One region of the Dehalobacter sp. MCB1 genome, then DNA from elsewhere that is predicted to be linked to it. Evidence: riboswitches for the same ligand, from Rfam matches in the RefSeq annotation. Region 1 holds a riboswitch; each other region holds the start of a gene.

What was found. Region 1 has a riboswitch for cyclic di-GMP ahead of A7K50_RS09350 (transglutaminase-like domain-containing protein). Riboswitches for the same ligand answer to the same signal wherever they lie in the genome.
Region 2: linked by a shared signal. The riboswitch ahead of A7K50_RS06475 (diguanylate cyclase) and the one ahead of A7K50_RS09350 (transglutaminase-like domain-containing protein) in region 1 are both predicted to bind cyclic di-GMP.
Region 3: linked by a shared signal. The riboswitch ahead of A7K50_RS02575 (ArsB/NhaD family transporter) and the one ahead of A7K50_RS09350 (transglutaminase-like domain-containing protein) in region 1 are both predicted to bind cyclic di-GMP.
Region 4: linked by a shared signal. The riboswitch ahead of A7K50_RS03105 (HD-GYP domain-containing protein) and the one ahead of A7K50_RS09350 (transglutaminase-like domain-containing protein) in region 1 are both predicted to bind cyclic di-GMP.

Annotation. Positions count from the first base shown of each region.
Region 1 covers NZ_LXPC01000012.1:326,324-331,227, reverse strand. The annotation lists gene A7K50_RS09360 (cell wall-binding repeat-containing protein) at 1-17, shown strand, start outside; gene A7K50_RS09355 (glycosyl hydrolase family 18 protein) at 323-1,315, shown strand; cyclic di-GMP riboswitch class I at 1,396-1,480, shown strand; cyclic di-GMP riboswitch class I at 1,570-1,654, shown strand; gene A7K50_RS09350 (transglutaminase-like domain-containing protein) at 1,754-2,641, shown strand; gene A7K50_RS09345 (BTAD domain-containing putative transcriptional regulator) at 2,722-3,987, opposite strand; gene A7K50_RS09340 (class E sortase) at 4,134-4,781, opposite strand; gene A7K50_RS09335 (LPXTG cell wall anchor domain-containing protein) at 4,865-4,904, opposite strand, start outside.
Region 2 covers NZ_LXPC01000010.1:18,024-22,927, reverse strand. The annotation lists gene A7K50_RS06485 (alpha/beta fold hydrolase) at 1-482, opposite strand, end outside; gene A7K50_RS06480 (heavy metal-binding domain-containing protein) at 708-1,028, opposite strand; gene A7K50_RS06475 (diguanylate cyclase) at 1,125-2,798, opposite strand; cyclic di-GMP riboswitch class I at 2,854-2,939, opposite strand; gene aguB (N-carbamoylputrescine amidase) at 3,028-3,903, opposite strand; gene A7K50_RS06465 (agmatine deiminase family protein) at 3,935-4,904, opposite strand, start outside.
Region 3 covers NZ_LXPC01000004.1:75,553-80,456, forward strand. The annotation lists gene A7K50_RS02555 (M20/M25/M40 family metallo-hydrolase) at 1-281, opposite strand, end outside; gene A7K50_RS02560 (YaaR family protein) at 311-751, shown strand; gene A7K50_RS02565 (protein-glutamate O-methyltransferase CheR) at 828-1,622, shown strand; cyclic di-GMP riboswitch class I at 1,797-1,917, shown strand; gene A7K50_RS02575 (ArsB/NhaD family transporter) at 2,046-3,320, shown strand; gene A7K50_RS02580 (NADH-dependent [FeFe] hydrogenase, group A6) at 3,317-4,904, opposite strand, start outside.
Region 4 covers NZ_LXPC01000004.1:187,026-191,929, reverse strand. The annotation lists gene A7K50_RS03115 (lipid II flippase Amj family protein) at 1-293, shown strand, start outside; gene A7K50_RS03110 (CoA-binding protein) at 463-903, shown strand; gene A7K50_RS03105 (HD-GYP domain-containing protein) at 963-2,024, opposite strand; cyclic di-GMP riboswitch class I at 2,120-2,205, opposite strand; gene A7K50_RS03100 (DUF1801 domain-containing protein) at 2,428-2,802, shown strand; gene A7K50_RS03095 (DUF3795 domain-containing protein) at 2,839-3,417, shown strand; gene A7K50_RS03090 (pentapeptide repeat-containing protein) at 3,455-4,351, shown strand; gene A7K50_RS03085 (DNA-deoxyinosine glycosylase) at 4,353-4,871, shown strand.

The DNA of each region.
Region 1 (4,904 bases):
AAGAGCGGATCAACTAATTTTTTACAGACTCCATGACGTTGAGTCTGCATGCCACAGTTCCAGCGTCAAGCGGAGCAAGGAAGCGAAGCGCGGCCTTTTGACGGCCACGGATGGCCTAATGTCGCGATGCCATGGATGGCAAGGAGCGACGTGTCAAGGATGACACAACGGCCGAAAGCGGAATTGTGGCATGCAGACAGGCCCGATATACTTAAGTCTGACTGTAATTTACTATTTAGTACTAGAGGGTGTTCACGCACCCTCTTTTTTCTTACTGAATATTGATATCAGAAGATAAGAAACTAAGAAGTGGGGTTTCAAGATGATAACTAACCTTCAGTTCTGGGATGGATACGGCAGTAAGGCGGCTTACGAGAAACAATTGGCCTGCGTTTCCGGCAATCTTCTGAAATCAATTGATATCCTGGTCCCAAATTTTGCAGGGCCGCTGCAAGCGGATGGCAGTTTTGGCTGTGTCTTTACCGATCCTGAAATACCGAAGTACCTGGTCGCTCTCGGACAACGCAGCGGCGCCAAAGTGGTTCCGATGGTGCTGGGTAGCGGCAAGACTGCCGGGGATATGCTGCGTGATCCTCTGAAACGCAGTATTTTTAAGGAAAGCTGCCTGAAGCTCATCAGGGATACCGGAGCGGACGGGATTCTGGTCGATCTTGAAGCGCTCTCGTCCGATACCGGACCGGGACTTACCGCTTTAATGAAAACCCTCTATGCGCAGTTATCCGCCGAAGGAAAGCTCACCCTCGTCTCTGTGATGTCCCGGACTTCCGACACAGCAGAGCCCTGGTGCGTTCAGTATAATTACCCTGAACTCGCCAAATATGTCGACTATATACAGATCATGTCCTACGATCTGCATTATGCTACATCCGCTCCAGGTCCAATCGCCCCACTGGACTGGGTAAGCAAGGTCATGGCTTACGCAGTTACCCGGATTCCTTGCGAAAAAATTCTAATGGGCATGCCCTATTACGGAAGGGCTTGGCGACAAGACGGCACCCGCTGGGCATCCAAGGCACTTGGGCTTACCGTTGCCATACAAACCGCTTCTCGCTATCATGGAAAAGTTACCAGAAAGACCGTCCCTTCAGACCCCCTAGGCATACCGTTTTTTTTCTATACGGATGAGCATGGCTTCCAGTGGACAGTTTATTTTGACGACTGTCAAAGCTGGAAGGCAAAACTTTCCTTAATCAACACATTCGGCCTTGGCGGGGCCGGCTGCTGGTCCCTGGCCTGGCTAGATCAAGAAAGTGCTCGAAAATTAAACCCGCTGCTGCAGGAATTATTTTGCTAAAAAATGTCACATACTAGTTACATCTTTTTAAAAAACTATTGCCAAGAGGCAATTTGTATACTATAATTTGGATAAGCAAAAGCGATAAATGGCAAATCCGCCGAAAGACGGAGACGCAAAGCTACGGGCCTAACACCACAAGGTTATGGCAGCCGGGTTACCGAAAGTGCAGTTATAGTGCTTATAACGCCTGTTTCGGTATCCGGAACAGGTATTTTGTATTAATAGTTAAACGATTTTCAAAACTAAATAGCAGACGATAATGGCAAACCCGCCGAAAGACGGAGACGCAAAGCTACGGGCCTAACACCGCAAGGTTATGGCAGCCGGGTTACCGAAAGTGCAGGACAAGTCTTTATCATTTTGACATAATGATTGCCCTCTTCAGGTAGCCCCTGAAGAGGGATTTTTTTTAACCGAGAAAGGTGGTTCAACACGATGCAAAGAAAATTATCTTTGAAAGTAATATCAGTTGTTTTGGCAGCTCTGATGTTTATAACCCTTAGCACAACAAAAGCAGAAGCGGCTTACAACGTAGCGTTCCAGACAGATACCATACAGGTGACCTCTCCTTCAATTAGTGGCACCCAATATGACCGTTCCTTCACCATCGAAGGGACAAGCACTCTGAGTAAGATCTGGCTTTGCCTGAGAGGACCCAATGGGGAAATCACAACGGTCCCCGTCTCTGTGAATCAAGGTGTGTTCTCTAAAGTAATTTGGCTGCGTTTTGGAGCCGGTCTATATACGATCTGGGTTGGAGACAACGGAAAACAGTTTGACGGTAGCATTCGCTTCGAGGTACAGAATACTTCAACAGAAAATTACTTTTGCCTAACTCCTTCCGGTTTTGTAAATAGTGACAATCCTACCATCAAAAACCTAGCAGCTTCCCTTACGAAAACATGCACAACGGATATGGATAAAGTAATCGCCATACACAGCTGGGTTACAAAGAATATTGCTTATGATACCAATGCGTATTACAGCGGAAATATCGGCGTCAATACAGCGACAGATGTCATCAGAAGCAAAAAAGGAACATGCAGAGATTATTCCTTCGCCTTCACAGCACTGGCCAGAGCAGCCGGTGTGCAAACCAGAGTCGTATATGGAGATGCCTGGAGCAGCTCGCAGCAGGCCTACGAAAAACATGCCTGGAATGAAGCTCTGGTTGACGGAGAATGGATCAGCATCGATACTACCTGGGATGCAGGTTATATTAAGAACAAGAAATTCGTAACGGCCAGCACGACCAAATATCTGAACATGGATGCGGGAACCTTTGCGAAGACCCATAAAAATACTTCAGTAACCCTTTACTAAGAAATCTCCTGTCAAATCATATAAGATAATAATAAATCCGGCATCATCCATGATGATGTCGGATTTATTGATGAAGTCATTCAAATCATTTCATTGGCAATCGTCTGATTGGCAACGATCGGCTGGTATCTTGCCTTCAAGATGACATCGTTCTGTCGTGTCTTTTCTCGGAAGGCATTCTCAAGACGTCCAACAACCATCCGCGTACTCTCCACATTAATGCCCTGTAGGATAAGGACCAGCTGGAGTTCATCCCAGGTTGCACAGACATCTCCCTTTCGCAGACTTCTGGCGACAATTTCTTTTAATGTCTGAAAAGCTTTGTCGGCAGCGTCTTTGTTCAGTACCGTTTTTTCACTGGGCTGCAAGGTCAATAGCACTGTAAACATTGACTGGCCGCTGCGTTCTACTCTTCGCCTTTCGAGATCATAAACAGATTTAAAAGTTGCTCTGTCACAGAAAAATGGTCCGTCACCATCCGTGCCGGCAATTTCCTCCTGTACGGATTCGATGTCAGCCCGCACAGTCTTATCCTTCGCTGTAATCCTACTATATAGATTCCTCAATTCGGTAGATGGCCTGACACCAAATTCCTGATACAGTTTACTTGTGATATATTCATAATTCTGTTTGGCATCTTTCACTTTTCCTTCTTTGAGAAGTGCCTCCATCAGGATAACATGAAATTCTTCCTCAAGCGGTTCATTAATGATCACTTTTTCACAAACCTCGATCACAAGCTTGTTCTCTCCTTGTGCTGTGAGAAGGCAGCAGTAATCCGACATCGCTTGGAGATACAAACGCCGGTAATGATTTCTCAGAGGTATTGTCCATTCGTTGTATATGGATTCTGAAAGGTAACTGCCCAGATACAACGCTAAGATATTTTGATAGTACGACATGGATTTTTGCGGATCAACAGATTTATTTTGCCTGGCTGCCGTAAAATATTGATCAAATTCTTCAGCGTCCAGCCGATAATTAATGTCCGGATTCCAGCCATAACAGCCATGGGTATATATAATCAGCTGATCCTCATTCATAGCATCATTGTCCAAGGCACCTTTATTCAGTGCCTTACGCAGACGGTAAATCATTGTTCGGAAAGCCTTATTGGAATACTCGTAATCCTGATCAGGCCAGAGCGTATCCTGAATGGTCTCGGGCATTATATTTTTTCCGCGGTTGGTGATAAAATATTTGAACAAATCCCACATTTTTTGAGACTTGTGGGACTCCGCGGACAAAACAACACTACCCCTTTTGACACAGAACTGTCCAAAGGTACGAATATAGATGGGTCCTTCTTCAATGATATTTTGAAGTTCTTCTTTTTCCAGTGCCACAATAACCATTCCTATCCAAATATTGGCTATGCTATATGTAAATTTATTATAAATTAAGTCCCTCTTTAATACAATATAGGATAAGAAAATATTGATTAAAATTGTGATTATTTTAGAACAAAAATAAAAAGAGGCTTTACCTCTTTTTATTTTTCTTGTATTTCTTTCAAAACAGCCCTGCAGGCCAGCCGCTCTGTCTTCGTGTAACAAGTGGTCAGGGTGAGGACCGGCTCTTCGGTGGGAGCGATAACGCTCCAATCATTGGTCATAATCGGATAAACCTTTTCAACAAAATAAATGTACTTTTTCCCTTTGTAAGTGAGATAGATCTGATTCCCGGGATTCAGTTTATATAAATTTCTAAACCATGATCCGTACATATCTTTATGGGCAGCAATCGCCGTATTGCCTTCCCCAGGGTATGCCGACTCTTCGTACCAACCTGGTCCGTACGAAAGCATGTATTTGGATGTTCCAACCACGACGATGGAAGAAAGGTGAATATTCGGTATTTCAATACGCATCATCGCGTTGATCTTCTTTGGTTGAACAGTTTGAGGCTTTGTCTCGGCTGCTGTGGCAGCGTCCTCAATAACCGGGGATTCCGTACTTAATTGGTCTGCACTTGTCGGTTCTATCGCCGAAATCTGTGAATTAAGTTCTTTTTCCAGGATAGACTGCTGATAGTAAGCTTTCAGGTTCGTATACAAGGGATAAAGCGCAATGAGTATCCCTACAATAATCAGAATCAAAGATACTCTTTTTATTATTATTTTGCCGTTCCTACTTTTCATGGTCTTTCACCTGCCTGACCCAATCTCTACTTACTCAACAATTTTTAAAAACAAACGGTAGTCTTTTTTATCCAATTATAAACTTATTTTTGAACTCTGCGAAGTATTAATCCTGAACCGGCT
Region 2 (4,904 bases), on a different contig from region 1:
GGCTTCGTTTGGTGCAATAATAATAAGAATTGGATCATAGACAAAAACGGTGAGATCTTTTTTGCTTGTAAATACCTCTTGATGTGGTTAGGCTTCTTGTTCTTGACGTCATCCGCAATATTACGAAACACTTGGTATATGTTCCAATAGAAGATGGGCGTATTGATTGTCACAATGGCCTTAATATCATGTTTACAAGCAAGATTAAATGCAATCAGCCCTCCCATGGAGAACCCTATCAGCAGAATTTCATCCCCAATTTCTTTTAATCTTAAAAGTTCACGTTCAGCAGAATCTATCCAGTCCAGATAAGTTGCTTTTTTCATTTCATGTCTGGTTGTTGAATGGCCTTTTAATATAGGACAAATAACATCATAACCAAGAGCAGTCAAATATTCGGCCAAAGGCTTCACTTCGTGTACCCCGCCACCAAACCCGTGAATGATTAGACATTTCGTTTTCTCATCATCTATAGCGTTCATCTATCACTGCCTCCAGTCTTTATCTGGCTTTTGCATGTATGTTGTAGAAAATCTCGCGTATCCCGAAGTATTGTTACTACGTACTGCTTACAGTACAAACTATGATGAAGATATTAATAAATGGTTTTTATTTAATCCTTTGGTTGAGAGACTCCAATACCCTTAGCCTAGCAGAAAGATACCCGCTGGTACAGAGCTCGCGGGTATCTTTTGAATATTTCGGGATTATTCTACTCTTACGGCGGTCCCGGAAGCACTGACCATCAACATACTGCCGTTGGCTCCGATAACTTCATAATCCAGATCGATACCGACTACGGCGTTGGCGCCCATCTGGAACGCCCGGTCTTCCATTTCTCTCAACGCAATATTGCGGGCCTCCTGCAGCTTGCCTTCATACGTTCCGGAACGTCCACCGATTACGTCGGTGATACTCGCAAAAATATCGCGGACAATATTGGCCCCCATAATGGCTTCTCCGGTAATCACCCCGTAGTATTCGGTGATCCTGCGTCCTTCTACGGACGGTGTCGTTGTTAAAATCATGTTGTTTTCCTCCAATAACTCTATTTCATAAGGTTAACGTTACTATAAGTATATCACTCCAAGTATTTATTTATATTCCTCTTCGCCTTTTGGCAGCTACCTATCATTCACAACAAGGGATTCCTGCATAATCTTATTAAAAACAGTAACCAGATACGGATCAAACTGTTTGCCGGCGCATTTATTGATTTCAACAAGTGCACTATACGGGTCCATGGCCCGTTTATAAGGCCTTTCATGCGTGATCACATCGTAGGAATCCACAATGGATACAATCCTCGAGAATAGCGGAATTTCATCTTCTTTCAGCCCCTGCGGGTAACCTTTCCCATTCCACCATTCATGATGACCGAGAACGGCTTCCGAGACATGCGCTAATTCCCTGGAAGACTGCGTAATCCGATAGCCGATTTCAGAATGTTTTTTCATGATGCTCCATTCTTCCGGGGTCAAGTCACCTTGTTTTTTTAAGATTTCCCCCGGAACGCCAATCTTGCCGATATCATGCAGCATCGCAACCTGGACCAGTTCAACGATTTCCCTTGCGGATAAGCCGATCTGACTGCCAAATTTACTGACCAGACTTTTCAGCCTCATGACATGGGCTTCCGTCTGATAATCTTTTTCCCAGAGCAGTTTTTCCAGGAACTCGATGATCGCAAGGCGGGTTTTCTTGCTTTCATTCAGTTTGTTGCTATACATTTTTTCCTCAGCCTGGTTGATCATTTCTGCCAAGGGCTGTTCCCTGTTCTCAAAAAACGTCGAGCCAAACGAGATATCGATCGGTACTGTTTTCGGGCGGGAGATTTTTAAGTTATCCTTGACATTGTTTAAAAGCACGCCAGCCTGATCAAGCGGCACACCAGGCATGATAATGATAAACTCGTCCCCGCCCCATCGGATAATCACATTTTCCGGGCCAATGGTCTCCTGCATAATTCTGACCCCGTCCGCAAGTAATTCATCCCCTTTTTCATGACCAAAGGTGTCGTTGATTAGTTTCAGACCATTAAAATCCCCCATGACCAATGCTGCAGGCATGAGGGTTTTATCCAGGAAATCTTCCAACGTATTTTCAAAATAGGTACGACTGTAGGCCCCGGTTAATTTATCATAAATGACAAGTTTTCTGATATTTGCTTCTTTGCTTTCAAGCTCCTCCCGGATGCTTTGAAAATACAGGGCCTGCATATTGAGATAAGCAAGTAGACCAACAACACCGGCAACTAAATAACCTACAGACGGTGGAATAACGTTAATTAATTTGCACAACGGATAAAGTAAAATCGATAAGGCCCAAAAAATATAGGTATAGCCAAGTATTATTCGGATCGGGCCTTGCGGTGTTTTTGCTTTTAAGCATGTCATAGCGGCTTTGGACAATAATGCAATGATCCAGACAACAGACAGAAGTAAAAGAGCGGTTGTCGGGATTCCCTGAACAGCAATACATATAAAAGCAAGGATCAGAAAGCCCGTGCCGATATCCCAGAACACCGGATAGCTTCTGCTAAAAAACAACTGCGTACCCTTGAATACCAGCCAGTACCCTGCGATCGAAGAGGCATAGTTGATAATCTGAAGCACCACGGACGGGCTGTTGGTTTCCAGCAATGCAGTTCTGGAAAGATAGGTTATCATCAGCGTTAAGACAGAAAGACTCCATGCTAAGAAATAATGTTTCTTTTCGGAAAAATATAAAAATCCGTAAGATATTAACAAGACCAAGGTAATCGAAATACTGGCTGCAACGATGGAATCGGCTGTCATGTAGATCCTCCCTCAAAAAAAATCGCGGCCAAAGCAGCCGCGGTTTTCATCTTCTGTGTGCAACCCGACTGTCAATATGCTTCAGCACTTAGACTCGTAGCTTTGCGTCCCTGCTTTTCAACAGGTTTGCCTAAGGATCATTTGATTTGATTTAATTATAGTAAAATACACGAAATCTGTCAATAAATGTATGAATAATCAATTATTGTATAATTATTTAATTTACGAATCAGTCTATTAGTTCTCCGTCATAGGAAGCAATAATCCCATATAAATCAGGCCGACGGTCCCGGAAGATTCCCCACTCCAGGCGCTGGACCTCAAGCTGATCGAGGTCAAACTCAGCCACCAGTACAGTTTCCTCAGTACGCCCTGCTTCCGCAATTCTTTTGCCAAGTGGTCCGGCAATAAAGGAGGAACCGTAAAAGGTAATCCTGGAATCTTCATCTTCCTCGACGCCGATCCGATTGGAAGCGACCACGGGGATCAGGTTCGCGGCAGCGTGGCCGAGCATGCAGGCCTGCCAATGGTCTTTGGAATCAATCGTCTGGTCCAGCGGTTCTGAACCGATGGCCGTCGGATATAACAGGATCTCTGCCCCCATCAGGGTCATGCAGCGGGCAGCTTCCGGGTACCATTGATCCCAACAGACGCCGACCCCAATCTTGGCGTAGCGCGTTTGCCAGACTTTAAAGCCTGTGTCACCGGGGTTAAAATAGAATTTTTCCTCATAGCCCGGCCCGTCAGGGATATGGCTTTTTCTGTATTTGCCGAGGATCTCACCGTCGGCATCAATCATGGCAATTGTATTGTAGCGCGCATAGTTTCTCTTCTCATAGAAACTGATTGGCAGGACGACTTCCAGCTCTCTGGCGATTTGCCGGAAATGCCTGACCGCCTGATTATTTTCTAGCTCTTTCGCATATCCGTAATAATCTGATTTTTCTTTCTGACAGAAATATGGGGTCTCGAACAGTTCCTGCAACAGGATAATCTGGGCTCCTCGGGCCGCTGCCTCCCTGACCAGTGTCTCTGCCCCGGCAATATTTTCTTCAACGTTACTGGTGCAGCGCATTTGTGTTGCTGCCACTTTGACGTTTCTCATCGTTAAATTCCTTCCCTACTGCCTATTATTTTTATAGATCTACCGCAGGCATCTGCTGGGTGGTACAGTGAACATTGCCGCCTTCCCCAATAATTGCCATTCCATCAATGGTGCGGATCCGTCTTTCCGGAAAAATCCCGCTCAGGGTCCGAATAGCCAGGGCATCGGTTTCGGCAGCCTGGCCCCCAAATACAGGTAAAATAATTCCGCCGTTAACAAAGTAAAAGTTTAAATAACTCAACGTCAGGCGTTTACCGTCGGCAAATACGGCGGGAGGCTGTTGTATTGGGATGATTTCAAAGGTTCTTCCTTTGGCGTCCGTTTCCTGGTTTAACACCGCGAGGTTTTCCCGGGTAATCGCATAATTCGGATCGCAAGGGTCGTCACAGATCTGAATCACGATTTTGCCAGGCGAAGCAAAACAAGCGATATTGTCAACATGACCGTCTGTTTCATCCCCGTATAAGCCTTTTTCCAGCCAGATGACTTTGTGGATACTCAAATATTTCTTCAATAGTTCCAAAATATGTTCCCGGGAAAAATCAGGGTTACGGTTCGGATTGAGCAGACATTCGGCCGTTGTCAAGAGTGTACCATCTCCGTCCACGTGCAGCGAGCCGCCTTCCATAATCAGGGGCGCATCAAACGGTTTTAGTCCAAGGTGCTTCAATATTTGCGGTGCGACCTGGTTGTCCAGATCCCAGTCCGGGTATTTGCCGCCCCAGGCATTGAAGTGCCAGTTGATGCCGGCTGTATCTCCCCGATCATTGACGATAAACGTCGGCCCGTTATCCCGAAGCCAGGCATCATTGTGCGCCAACGGCAGGAGCTCAATCTGCCTGTTCCGAAAGCGGCCTTCGAGCAGAGATCGTTCGTCGGGGTTTACCAGCACGGTGACGGGTTCAAATTCCCCGATAGCTCGAATAATGTCGGTATAGCCCTCGCAAACAGCCTCGTAGTCTTCGGGGTGGCACATTGATGCCCGAACTGGCCACGAAATA
Region 3 (4,904 bases), on a different contig from region 1:
TCCAGGTAGACAAGCGCTTTGGTCTCTCCCGCAGTTCCCGCCCGACGGCCTTCGAGATTGGCATGAGACAAGTACTGAACATCTTCGATGGCTTTTCTGGAAATCGCCTGGATTGAAGGCACCCAAACAGTACCTTCACCCGAAGCAAACTCAATGCTGGAAGACGGAATTCCCAGAAGGCTTCCGAGTTTCTGCCCCCATGCCCCGGGCAGGACCGTCCAGGGGATAACAAATGCCGCCAGTCCGGCTACAATTTTTAGAAAAGTCCGGCGTGATTTCATATTTTTTATCCTTTCACGGAGGGAGTAACATGTCACTAAAAATTAATAATTCCACCCCAAAAAATAATTTTGGGATTGATCTTCATCAATCTTCAGAAAAAAAGGAAAGCAGCTTCAGCAATATTCTATCACATTCCCGTCAACTTCAAAGCCAGGAGATGCAACTTTTTCTGAAACGTCTTGAAAAGCAGGGACAAAAGCTCTCCGAGAACAGATCTTTGGAAAATCTGATGGAATTTAAAACCCTGGTCAAAAGTTTTCTTCAATCAACCTTTGGAAAAAGCAGAAATATGCAAGAGGAAACTTTTTGGGATTACCGAGGCCAGCCGAAAGTCATGGCCCGGGTAACGAAAATCAACAAGACACTGGAAGAATTGGGTGAACAGGTACTCTCTTCCCAATCTGAACCGTTAAAAATCCTGGAAAAAATCCATGAAATTAAAGGACTTATTATCGATTTATTCACCTGATATTAAAATTGAATTGGCCTTTACAATATTTTGAATAGTTATTAAAACGTTGTACTAGCGGAAGGAGCAATAAAGAATGATGAACGGCACGGGCATGATTACGGATTATCCTAGATTCGTTAAAGCTTTCCAAAATGTCAGCGGTCTTGACTTGAACTATTATAAAGAAAACCAGATGAAGAGACGGATCCTAAACTTCATGAACACAAGGGGCTACCAGGAAAATTATACGGACTTCCTGAAGGACCTCAATCTTAAACCTGACCTTTACGATGCTTTTTTTAAACACCTGACCATCAACGTCACACAGTTTTTCCGTGATGTCAAGCAGTGGGATGTCTTTCGGGAAAAAATTATCCCCGATTTGTTGAAGACCAGATCTTCCTTAAAAATATGGAGCGCGGGCTGTTCAGCAGGCCAGGAAGCCTGCACCATGGCGATCATTATGGCGGAATATTTTCCGGGAACAAACTTCAGTATTCTTGGAACAGATATTGACGTCAACGTCTTAAAGCAGGCCCAGTCAGGTATTTATGACGAACGTGATTTTGCCAGCACTCCCCCCTATCTTCTTGATAAGTATTTCAACAAATCTGATATGAAATTTCAGATTAAAAGCACGCTCACCAGGAATCTGACTTTCAAGACGCAGAACCTGCTTACCGATAGGTTTGACCGGGGCTTTGATCTGATTGCTTGTCGCAATGTCGTGATCTATTTTACCGATGAAGCAAAGGATGTGCTGTATAAAAAATTTGCGGACTCCCTGAAGACGGAAGGGATCCTTTTCACAGGCTGTACAGAGCATTTATTTGGCAAAAGCCAGCACGGTCTTAAATCCGTTTCCTCGTTTTTTTATCAAAAAGTATAAGATGATACCGGCATTGCCAACCCAGCTTCATTTTTAGCTTCGTGGTATCCAAGGCGTATCTCCGATCGTGTCCGTGGTATCTTTACAAAGTGTGAACAGAGATGCTATACTTTTCTGGACACAATCGGGTTGACAGGATTTTCAGATTTCACTTAAAAATACAATATGGTTTTTAATGTGTTGGAGCAAACTTTACGAAAGTGAAGGACGCTAAAGTCATGGGTCTAAATTAGGGGATTCGAAATGCATGTAATGCGTTTCCAGGATATTCTGACAGGATTGCCAGACTACAAGGATTTTGAACTTCTCAGGGGAGAGCAGTTCCTTTTACGGATCTGCTCTTTTTTATTTCAACTATTTTGTGTACTATAACCGGTTAGGCCAATAAAAATTGACCACACTAATGATGGAGGTGTACGATTCATGACCTTGATTCTGACCCTTGTTATTTTTGTAGCTACTTATGCACTGATCGTAACGGAGAAAATCCCGCGGGCTGTCACCGCGGCCCTCGGTGCCTGTCTCCTGATTCTTTTAGGTGTATTCCCGCAGAAAACTGCTGTCGAACACATTGACTGGAATACGCTGGGTTTACTTATCGGCATGATGATCATTGTCGATCTGACCAGACGTTCCGGTGTCTTCGGTTTTCTGGCTATTTGGGTCGCCAAGAAAGTCAAAGGCAATCCAATCAGACTGTTGATCTCTTTGGCTATACTGACTGCCATTTTATCGGCTTTTCTGGATAACGTGACGACTGTTTTGCTGATTGTTCCGGTCTCCATTGTGATTGCTGAAACCTTGAAATTAAACCCGATGCCTTTTCTGATTACCCAGATTCTGGCCAGTAACATCGGGGGAACCGCGACCCTGATCGGTGATCCGCCGAATATTATGATTGCCGGACCGGCAGAGCTTACTTTTATGGATTTCATGGTGAACCTGACACCTGTGACAATTGTAATCTTGGCTGTTACCCTGTTGGGCTTTTATTTTCTTTATCGCAAAAAGCTAAAGACCGATCAGGAATCCATCGCCCTGCTGCTGTCGCAAAATGAATACGACTATATTAAAGACTGGGCCCAGCTCAAAAGAAGCCTGGCCGTGCTTGCTCTGACCATTGTCGGTTTTATGCTGCACGCCGTCATCCATGTTGAGACCGCTACGATTGCGCTGGCCGGAGGCATGCTGCTCATGGTACTGAGCCGCGAGGAACCGGAAGAGGTATTTCTAGCGATTGAATGGCCAACGATCTTCTTCTTTACTGGATTATTCGTTTTAGTCGGAGGATTGGTCGAAGTCGGCGTCCTGGACAAGATTGCTGAATGGAGCCTGGGGCTTACCGGCGGTGTGCCGGTCGTCATGGCGATGCTGATCGTCTGGCTTTCCGCTATTTTTTCGGCTTTCGTCGATAATATTCCGTTCGTGGCCACCATGATTCCGTTGATTCAAAAAATCGGGGTCCTCGGTGGGCTGACCCCGGAACAGCTCCAGCCGCTCTGGTGGTCTTTGGCTCTGGGCGCCTGCCTGGGCGGAAACGGTACAATTGTCGGCGCCTCGGCCAACGTCATTGTTTCGGGGATTGCCGAAAAAAACGGCTATCCAATCAGTTACAAAAAGTATTTCCTGATCGGGTTTCCATTCATGCTTCTATCCATTGTGATCGCCTCGGCGTATATTTTGCTGCGATACTATTAAATTCTTTCCCGTTCTTCAAAGTGAGTATGAAGCAGTCTATGGGCCATGTCGTTGAAAGGCTGGCCCAGATATTCCTGATATAGTTTCTGGATTTCTGAATTCTCATGAGATTTTCTGATCTTTTTATTTTTGTCTTCTTGATAGATGGCTTCCTGACGCTTTCGAACAATTTCAAAATTGCCGTGATGGTAAGGCTGCCCGCCTCCAGCAACACAACCTCCGGGACAAGCCATAATTTCAATGGCTTCATATTGATCCTTGCCGTCCCTGATTTCTTCGAGTAGGGTCCGGGCGTTTCCGAGCCCGCTGGCGATGCCTATCCGTAGCGTCTTATCGCCAATTTGCACTGTGGCCTTTCGCAATCCTGTGTCTCCTCGGAGCTGCTCCAACTCAACTTTCTGTAATTCTTCACCGGTCAGCCACGCATAAGCTGTCCTGAGTGCAGCTTCGATAACCCCGCCGCTGGTTCCGAAGATCACTGAGGCGCCTGTGGTCTCACCCAATGGTTTGTCGTATTCACTCGAAGGCAGATTGATAAAATCGAGACCGGCTTCTTTGATCATCAGGCCAAGTTCCCGAGTCGTAACGACAATATCGACGTTATTATGCTCATCCTTGGTCAGTTCCGGACGCTTGGCCTCAGCTTTCTTGGCAATACAGGGCATGACGGAGACCATTACGATATTGTCCGGGTCAATGCCATTCTTCTCGGCATAGTAAGTTTTTACGATTGTACCGAACATAATATGCGGCGACTTGCAGGTGGAAGGCACTTCCAACAATTCAGGAAACTGATGCTCAATAAATTTGACCCAAGCTGGACAGCAGCTCGTAAGCATCGGGAGTGTTTTATTGTTCTGCAGACGGTAGATCAGTTCTGAGGCTTCTTCCATAATTGTCAGATCCGCTCCAAAATCCGTATCGAAAACTGCGTTAAATCCAATACGTTTTAACGCGGTTACAAGCTGCCCGGTTGCAATTGTTCCCGGTTCCATATCAAATATTTCTCCGATGGCTACGCGGATAGCAGGAGCAGTTTGGACAATCACATATTTATCCGGATCATTTAAAGCTTCCCATACTTTATCGGTATGATTAATTTCCGTAAGCGCCGCTGTAGGGCATACCTGGACACATTGCCCGCAGTAAGTACAAGAAGACTCTACCATCGGAATATTAAAGGCAGGGCCAACGAAGGCTTCAAATCCGCGGCCAATCCCTGAGAGGATACCGCAGGTTTGGACCTTATTGCACATCGTTTCACAGCGCCGGCAGTAAATGCACTTGTTAGCGTCTTTGACGATTGCCTCACTGGATACGTCCTTCGGATAATTCATCCGTTCACCTTCCCAGCGGATATGCCGGATCCCCAATTCTGCGGCTAAGGCCTGAAGTTCACATTCCCCGTTTTTAGGACAAGTGAAGCATTCATTGGGATGATTTGATAACAAAAGTTCAACCGCCATTCTTCTCGCCGTAATTGCTGTAAGCGTATGCGTAAGTACTTCCATTCCGTCCGTAATGGTGGTTACGCACGCCGGGACAAGTTTATTCCGGTTTGTTTTTGCATCGATTAGCTCAACC
Region 4 (4,904 bases), on a different contig from region 1:
ATACCATTGGGGTCCTTGCCGCTAATTACTCAGCTCTTCTGGTCCCGGAGCAAGCAGCACTAGCAGCAGCAGCTTCATCAGGAATCATTAATGGCATGGCAAGTATTCTACTTACTTTTTTTATCGACCCAAAATCAGCAATTATTACAGACCAGGCATTGAGAGGAATAAGGCCTTATGCTGATGTGAAAGCATTGGTCATTATGCTTATTGCTACAAAACTAATTGGCACATTATTGGGGCAAGTGCTGTTTTTGCCGGCCGCCCAGATTATTGCAAGCTTTTACATGTAGTAATAATGCCTGTTCATCATGAATATAAGCAAGGAAATAAGAGCCTGTTTATTAATACGATAGGAACTGAAATAGTTTTCACAGAAAATAAATATTGGAAGAAGGAATTAGCCAAATTGCCAAGAAATAAACAATAATTTAATTAAGGGGGGTCATTTTTTTGACGACAATGAGCTCAGTCACTGATTTTCTAGACCAGCGTACTTTAGCTGTGGTCGGGGTATCCAGATCCGAAAAGAAGTTCTCGCATAGGCTGTATAAATCGTTAAAAAAGAGAGGGTATAATGTTTTTGCCGTAAATCCCAATACGGACAGTATTGACGGCGAGATCTGCTATGAAAACCTTCAGTCTTTGCCGCAGAAAGCCGACGGCGTAGTGATCGTTATCCCTCCGGACCAAACCAATAAGGTCGTTAGGGACGCGGTAGAAGCCGGAGTCAAACATATCTGGATTCAGCAGGGGGCTGAATCCAAAGAGGCTATAGACTTTTGTACGGAAAATCAGATAAACGTCATCCATGACCAATGCGTCCTAATGTTTGCAGAACCATCGTTTCCTCATTCGTTCCACCGGTCCATACTGAAGGTGTTTGGAAAACTTCCAAAATAATAGGTTAGCCGGCCCAAAAAACATTTGAGCCGGCATTTTTTTCAAAAAATGGATCAGCTTCACTCGACAATGGATACAATAAAGGTTGTAAGATCTTCGACAAGGTTATATTCCTTAGCCTGGACATGGGCCAGCCCTTTGTCAGCGATTAATACCCTGATAATCGGGCGCATCGGCAAACTTTTATTCTGGTCAACTACAATCCCAACTTCACCTGTATTAAGTTTAACTGTATAGCCGGTCGGATAGGCCGCAACATGCTTTAAGAACGTTACAACCAATTGCTGGGAGAATAGTCTGTTTGCACATCCCATTACAATTTCACAGGCTTCATGCGGTACGATCCGGGAGTGGCCCGGGCCATCATTGACCAGATTATCATAAAAGTCGGCCAGCCCGACGATTTGGGCCAGGATATGGAGGTGCCGGCCGGACAGCTTCCGGGGATAGCCGCTTCCGTTCAGCCATTCGTGATGCTGCAAAGCAATATGCGCACTCAATAAGTTTAATTCGGGTTTGTTCCGAAGTATTTCATATCCGTGAATGGTATGCGTTTGATATAGGTCATTTTCCTTCGGAGTAAAGGCCTCACGTTTGGCGACAAGCTCTTTTGGCAGCTTGACAGTCCCGATATCGTGGAGCAAAGCCCCTACTGCCAGCGCCTCCAGGGTATCTTTATCCAGTCCCAAAGCTTTGCCCAAAATGGTTGCGAGGACGCAGACGCTGACTGAATGCGCATAAACTTGATTATCATAGCTCCGCATATCTGTCAGGCTCAGAAATATCTTCTCTTGAAACAGGATGTCTCCGATGATGTTGTTTACCGTCTTTTTTACTTGAAAACCATTGAGGTCTTTACCGATTCGTACTGCTTCCGCTGAATGCTCAATGGAGTTCATTGCCTCCCGCCTGTTTTCCTCGGAAATAACATCCTCAATAACGATATCCTTGGTTTCGTCATCGTCCACATAGACAATACTAATGCCCAGTTCTTTTAACCGGTCGATATATGGCTGGGTCAGCGTGACTCCTTTACCAAGCAATGAACGGCCGTTATGCGAGAAAATGGTTCTTCCCAACACGTCTCCCTTTTGAAGCCGGTTTACACTTACCTGACGCAATTGTAATCTTCCTTTCCAATAAATCAGTGCTGGCTGAAGCAACAAAAAAATCACCAGCAGACTGCATGGCGACATTCAAAACAAACCTGAGCGGATTCGGTAGCCTGGCAGTCATCAGAATTATTCTGGAAGACCCATAGCTTTGCGTCCCTGGCTTTCACCAGGTTTGCCATTGTCGTTGCTCCTGTATCCCTATTTGATTAATATTTCGGTCATAGAACCATTGTAGCACATTGCTTTCAGGTTCTACAGGGGTTATTTGGAAAATTATTCTTTATTTTGGTGCCAAATGATCAATGTCTCTTAATTTAGCAGAGGAATCTGCTTAAATTCATATAACTCATTAATGATATTTATATACGTGCGGATAACATTCTGAAAATAGTTAAAGGAGAAACTAAAAATGGGAACGGATAAAGTGGTTCATGAATCAGTTGATGGGTATATTTTGCAGTTTCCTGATGAGATACAGGAAATATTAAGAGCAATTAGAAATGTGATAAGAGAAGCAGCACCGGACGCAGTGGAAAAGATTAGCTATCGGATGCCTACGTTTGTACTGAACGGTAATCTCGTTCATTTCGCAGCATTCAAGAACCACATTGGATTTTATCCGACACCAAGCGGGATTGAAGCCTTTAAACAGGAACTGGCCGGTTATAAGGGAGCCAAAGGGTCGGTACAATTCCCGTTAAATAAGCCTATGCCGTATGCGTTAATAAGCAAGATCGTGAAGTACAGAGTTGCAGAGAACTGTTCTGCAGGGGTTGAAATCTGATCTTTATCAAATGATTATTGCCGGGAGATGCATGTGATGGTCAAATCAATGGTAAGTAAAGAATACAGGCGGAAATGCGCCGACTTTTCATTATGCGGATTAAATTGCTGTCTTTGTCCGCGTTTTCATACGGAAGGTTCTTCAAAGTGCCCCGGCTGCGGGGGCCCGGACTTTTTTTTGAAGCATCCTTCCTGTGCCGTAATTACCTGTAATAAAAAGCATCAAAATGTTGAATACTGTTTTGAATGCAGTGTCTATCCATGTGAGAGGTATCAGGCTCCAAGCGAGGCCGATTCTTTTATATCCTATCAAAATGTATTGCAGGATCAAGCCAAGGCTAAAATGGATCTTCAAAATTATCTTGAAGAACTGACGGAAAAACACAAAATTTTAGGGGAACTAATCGCGGATTACAATGACGGCAAATCAAAGGGATTTTATTGTCTGGCGGTGAACCTGCTGCCGCTTGCCGTCCTGAATAATATGATGGATAAGATCCATCATATGGATCGGATCAACTGTAAGGGCAGTGCTGAAGAAGCTGTCCGCTTGCTAAAAGCGGAAGCCGATAGTCTGAATATTCAACTGGTTCTTAGAAAGGCTAAAAAGGATTAAACAGACTATTCAAGCATCATTTCTGGGGATAAATCAAATGTTCTTTGTTTTGGAGGATCAAATATTGTCTGGAATTCGTGAACCAATAGACATTTTTGCTGAGCAGAGGCGCAGTCTGGGAACTGACTGCGAGAACTGCTTCGGGTTGTGCTGCACCGCGCTGTATTTTTCAGCTTCGGAAGGCTTCCCAAACGATAAAGAGGCTGGTCAACCCTGTCGGAACCTGCAGGAAAATTTTCGCTGCAGTATCTATCAAGATCTTCAGGGACTGGGTCTGAAAGGCTGCATAGCATTTGACTGTTTTGGCGCAGGGCCAAAAGTATCCAAGCTCAGTTACGGCGGCAGAGACTGGCGGCGATCACCGGAATTCCGGGAGCAAATGTTTGAAGTTTTCCTTGTCATTCGCCAGCTTCAGGAGATGCTCTGGTATTTGACAGAAGCAGAGACATTACGGCCGGCTCATTCAATTCATGAGGCGCTTCGTACCCTGCGGGAAGAGACGGAACGGCTGACACTGCTCAGCCCAGGCGAGCTTCTGAAAATGGATGTACCCTTATATCGTACCGAAGTAAATACCCTGCTGCTTCAAACAAGTGAACTGGTCCGTGCTTTTGTTTGTCAGGAACGGAATATTCAGGCTGGGATTCGGAAGACGTTTAAGCGCAGGAATAGTCTGATTGCTGCAGATCTCCGGGAAACAGACCTCAGAGGGGCTAACCTTAGAGGAGCCTGTCTGATTGCCGCAGACCTCAGCGGGAGCGATCTGGGCGGAGCTGATTTGATCGGGGCGGATTTGCGTGATGCCGATCTTAGCGGTACTGATTTAAGCCAAAGTTTTTTCCTGACTCAGGCCCAGCTGAATACAGCGAAGGGAGACAAGCGTACCAAGCTGCCGCCATCACTTTTTTATCCAAGACAATGGAGTATGGACTGATATGGAAATGGAAATTATCTATTCATTTGAACCGATCATCAATCAGGAGTCCCGGGTATTGATCCTCGGCTCGATGCCGGGAGTGCAATCGTTGAGGGAGCAGAAATATTATGCACATCCTTACAATCACTTTTGGCGGATTATGTATGCGCTTTTTGACGATGCCCGTGGATGGTCTAATGCCGCGGATGCCATGGATGATTATGATAGCAGGAAACAATTTCTTTTAGACAGAAAAATTGCCCTCTGGGATGTCATTCGTAACTGCTCCAGAGAAGGCAGCCTCGATAGCAATATCGTCAATGAACAGGTCAATGATTTTCAAAATTTATTTATTCAGTACCCAAATCTGGAATTACTTGCATTTAACGGAGCAAAGGGCTTTAATATATATAAGAGGAAAATCCGTCTGGAGTCTGCTTCCATTGCCTATCTGCTATTGCCCTCGACCAGTCCGGCCAATACGATGAAATTTGAGGAAAAGCTGACACATTGGAAAGCAATTTTGAAATACTTATGAAATCTTGAAGTAATACCCATGAAGTTTTAAGCA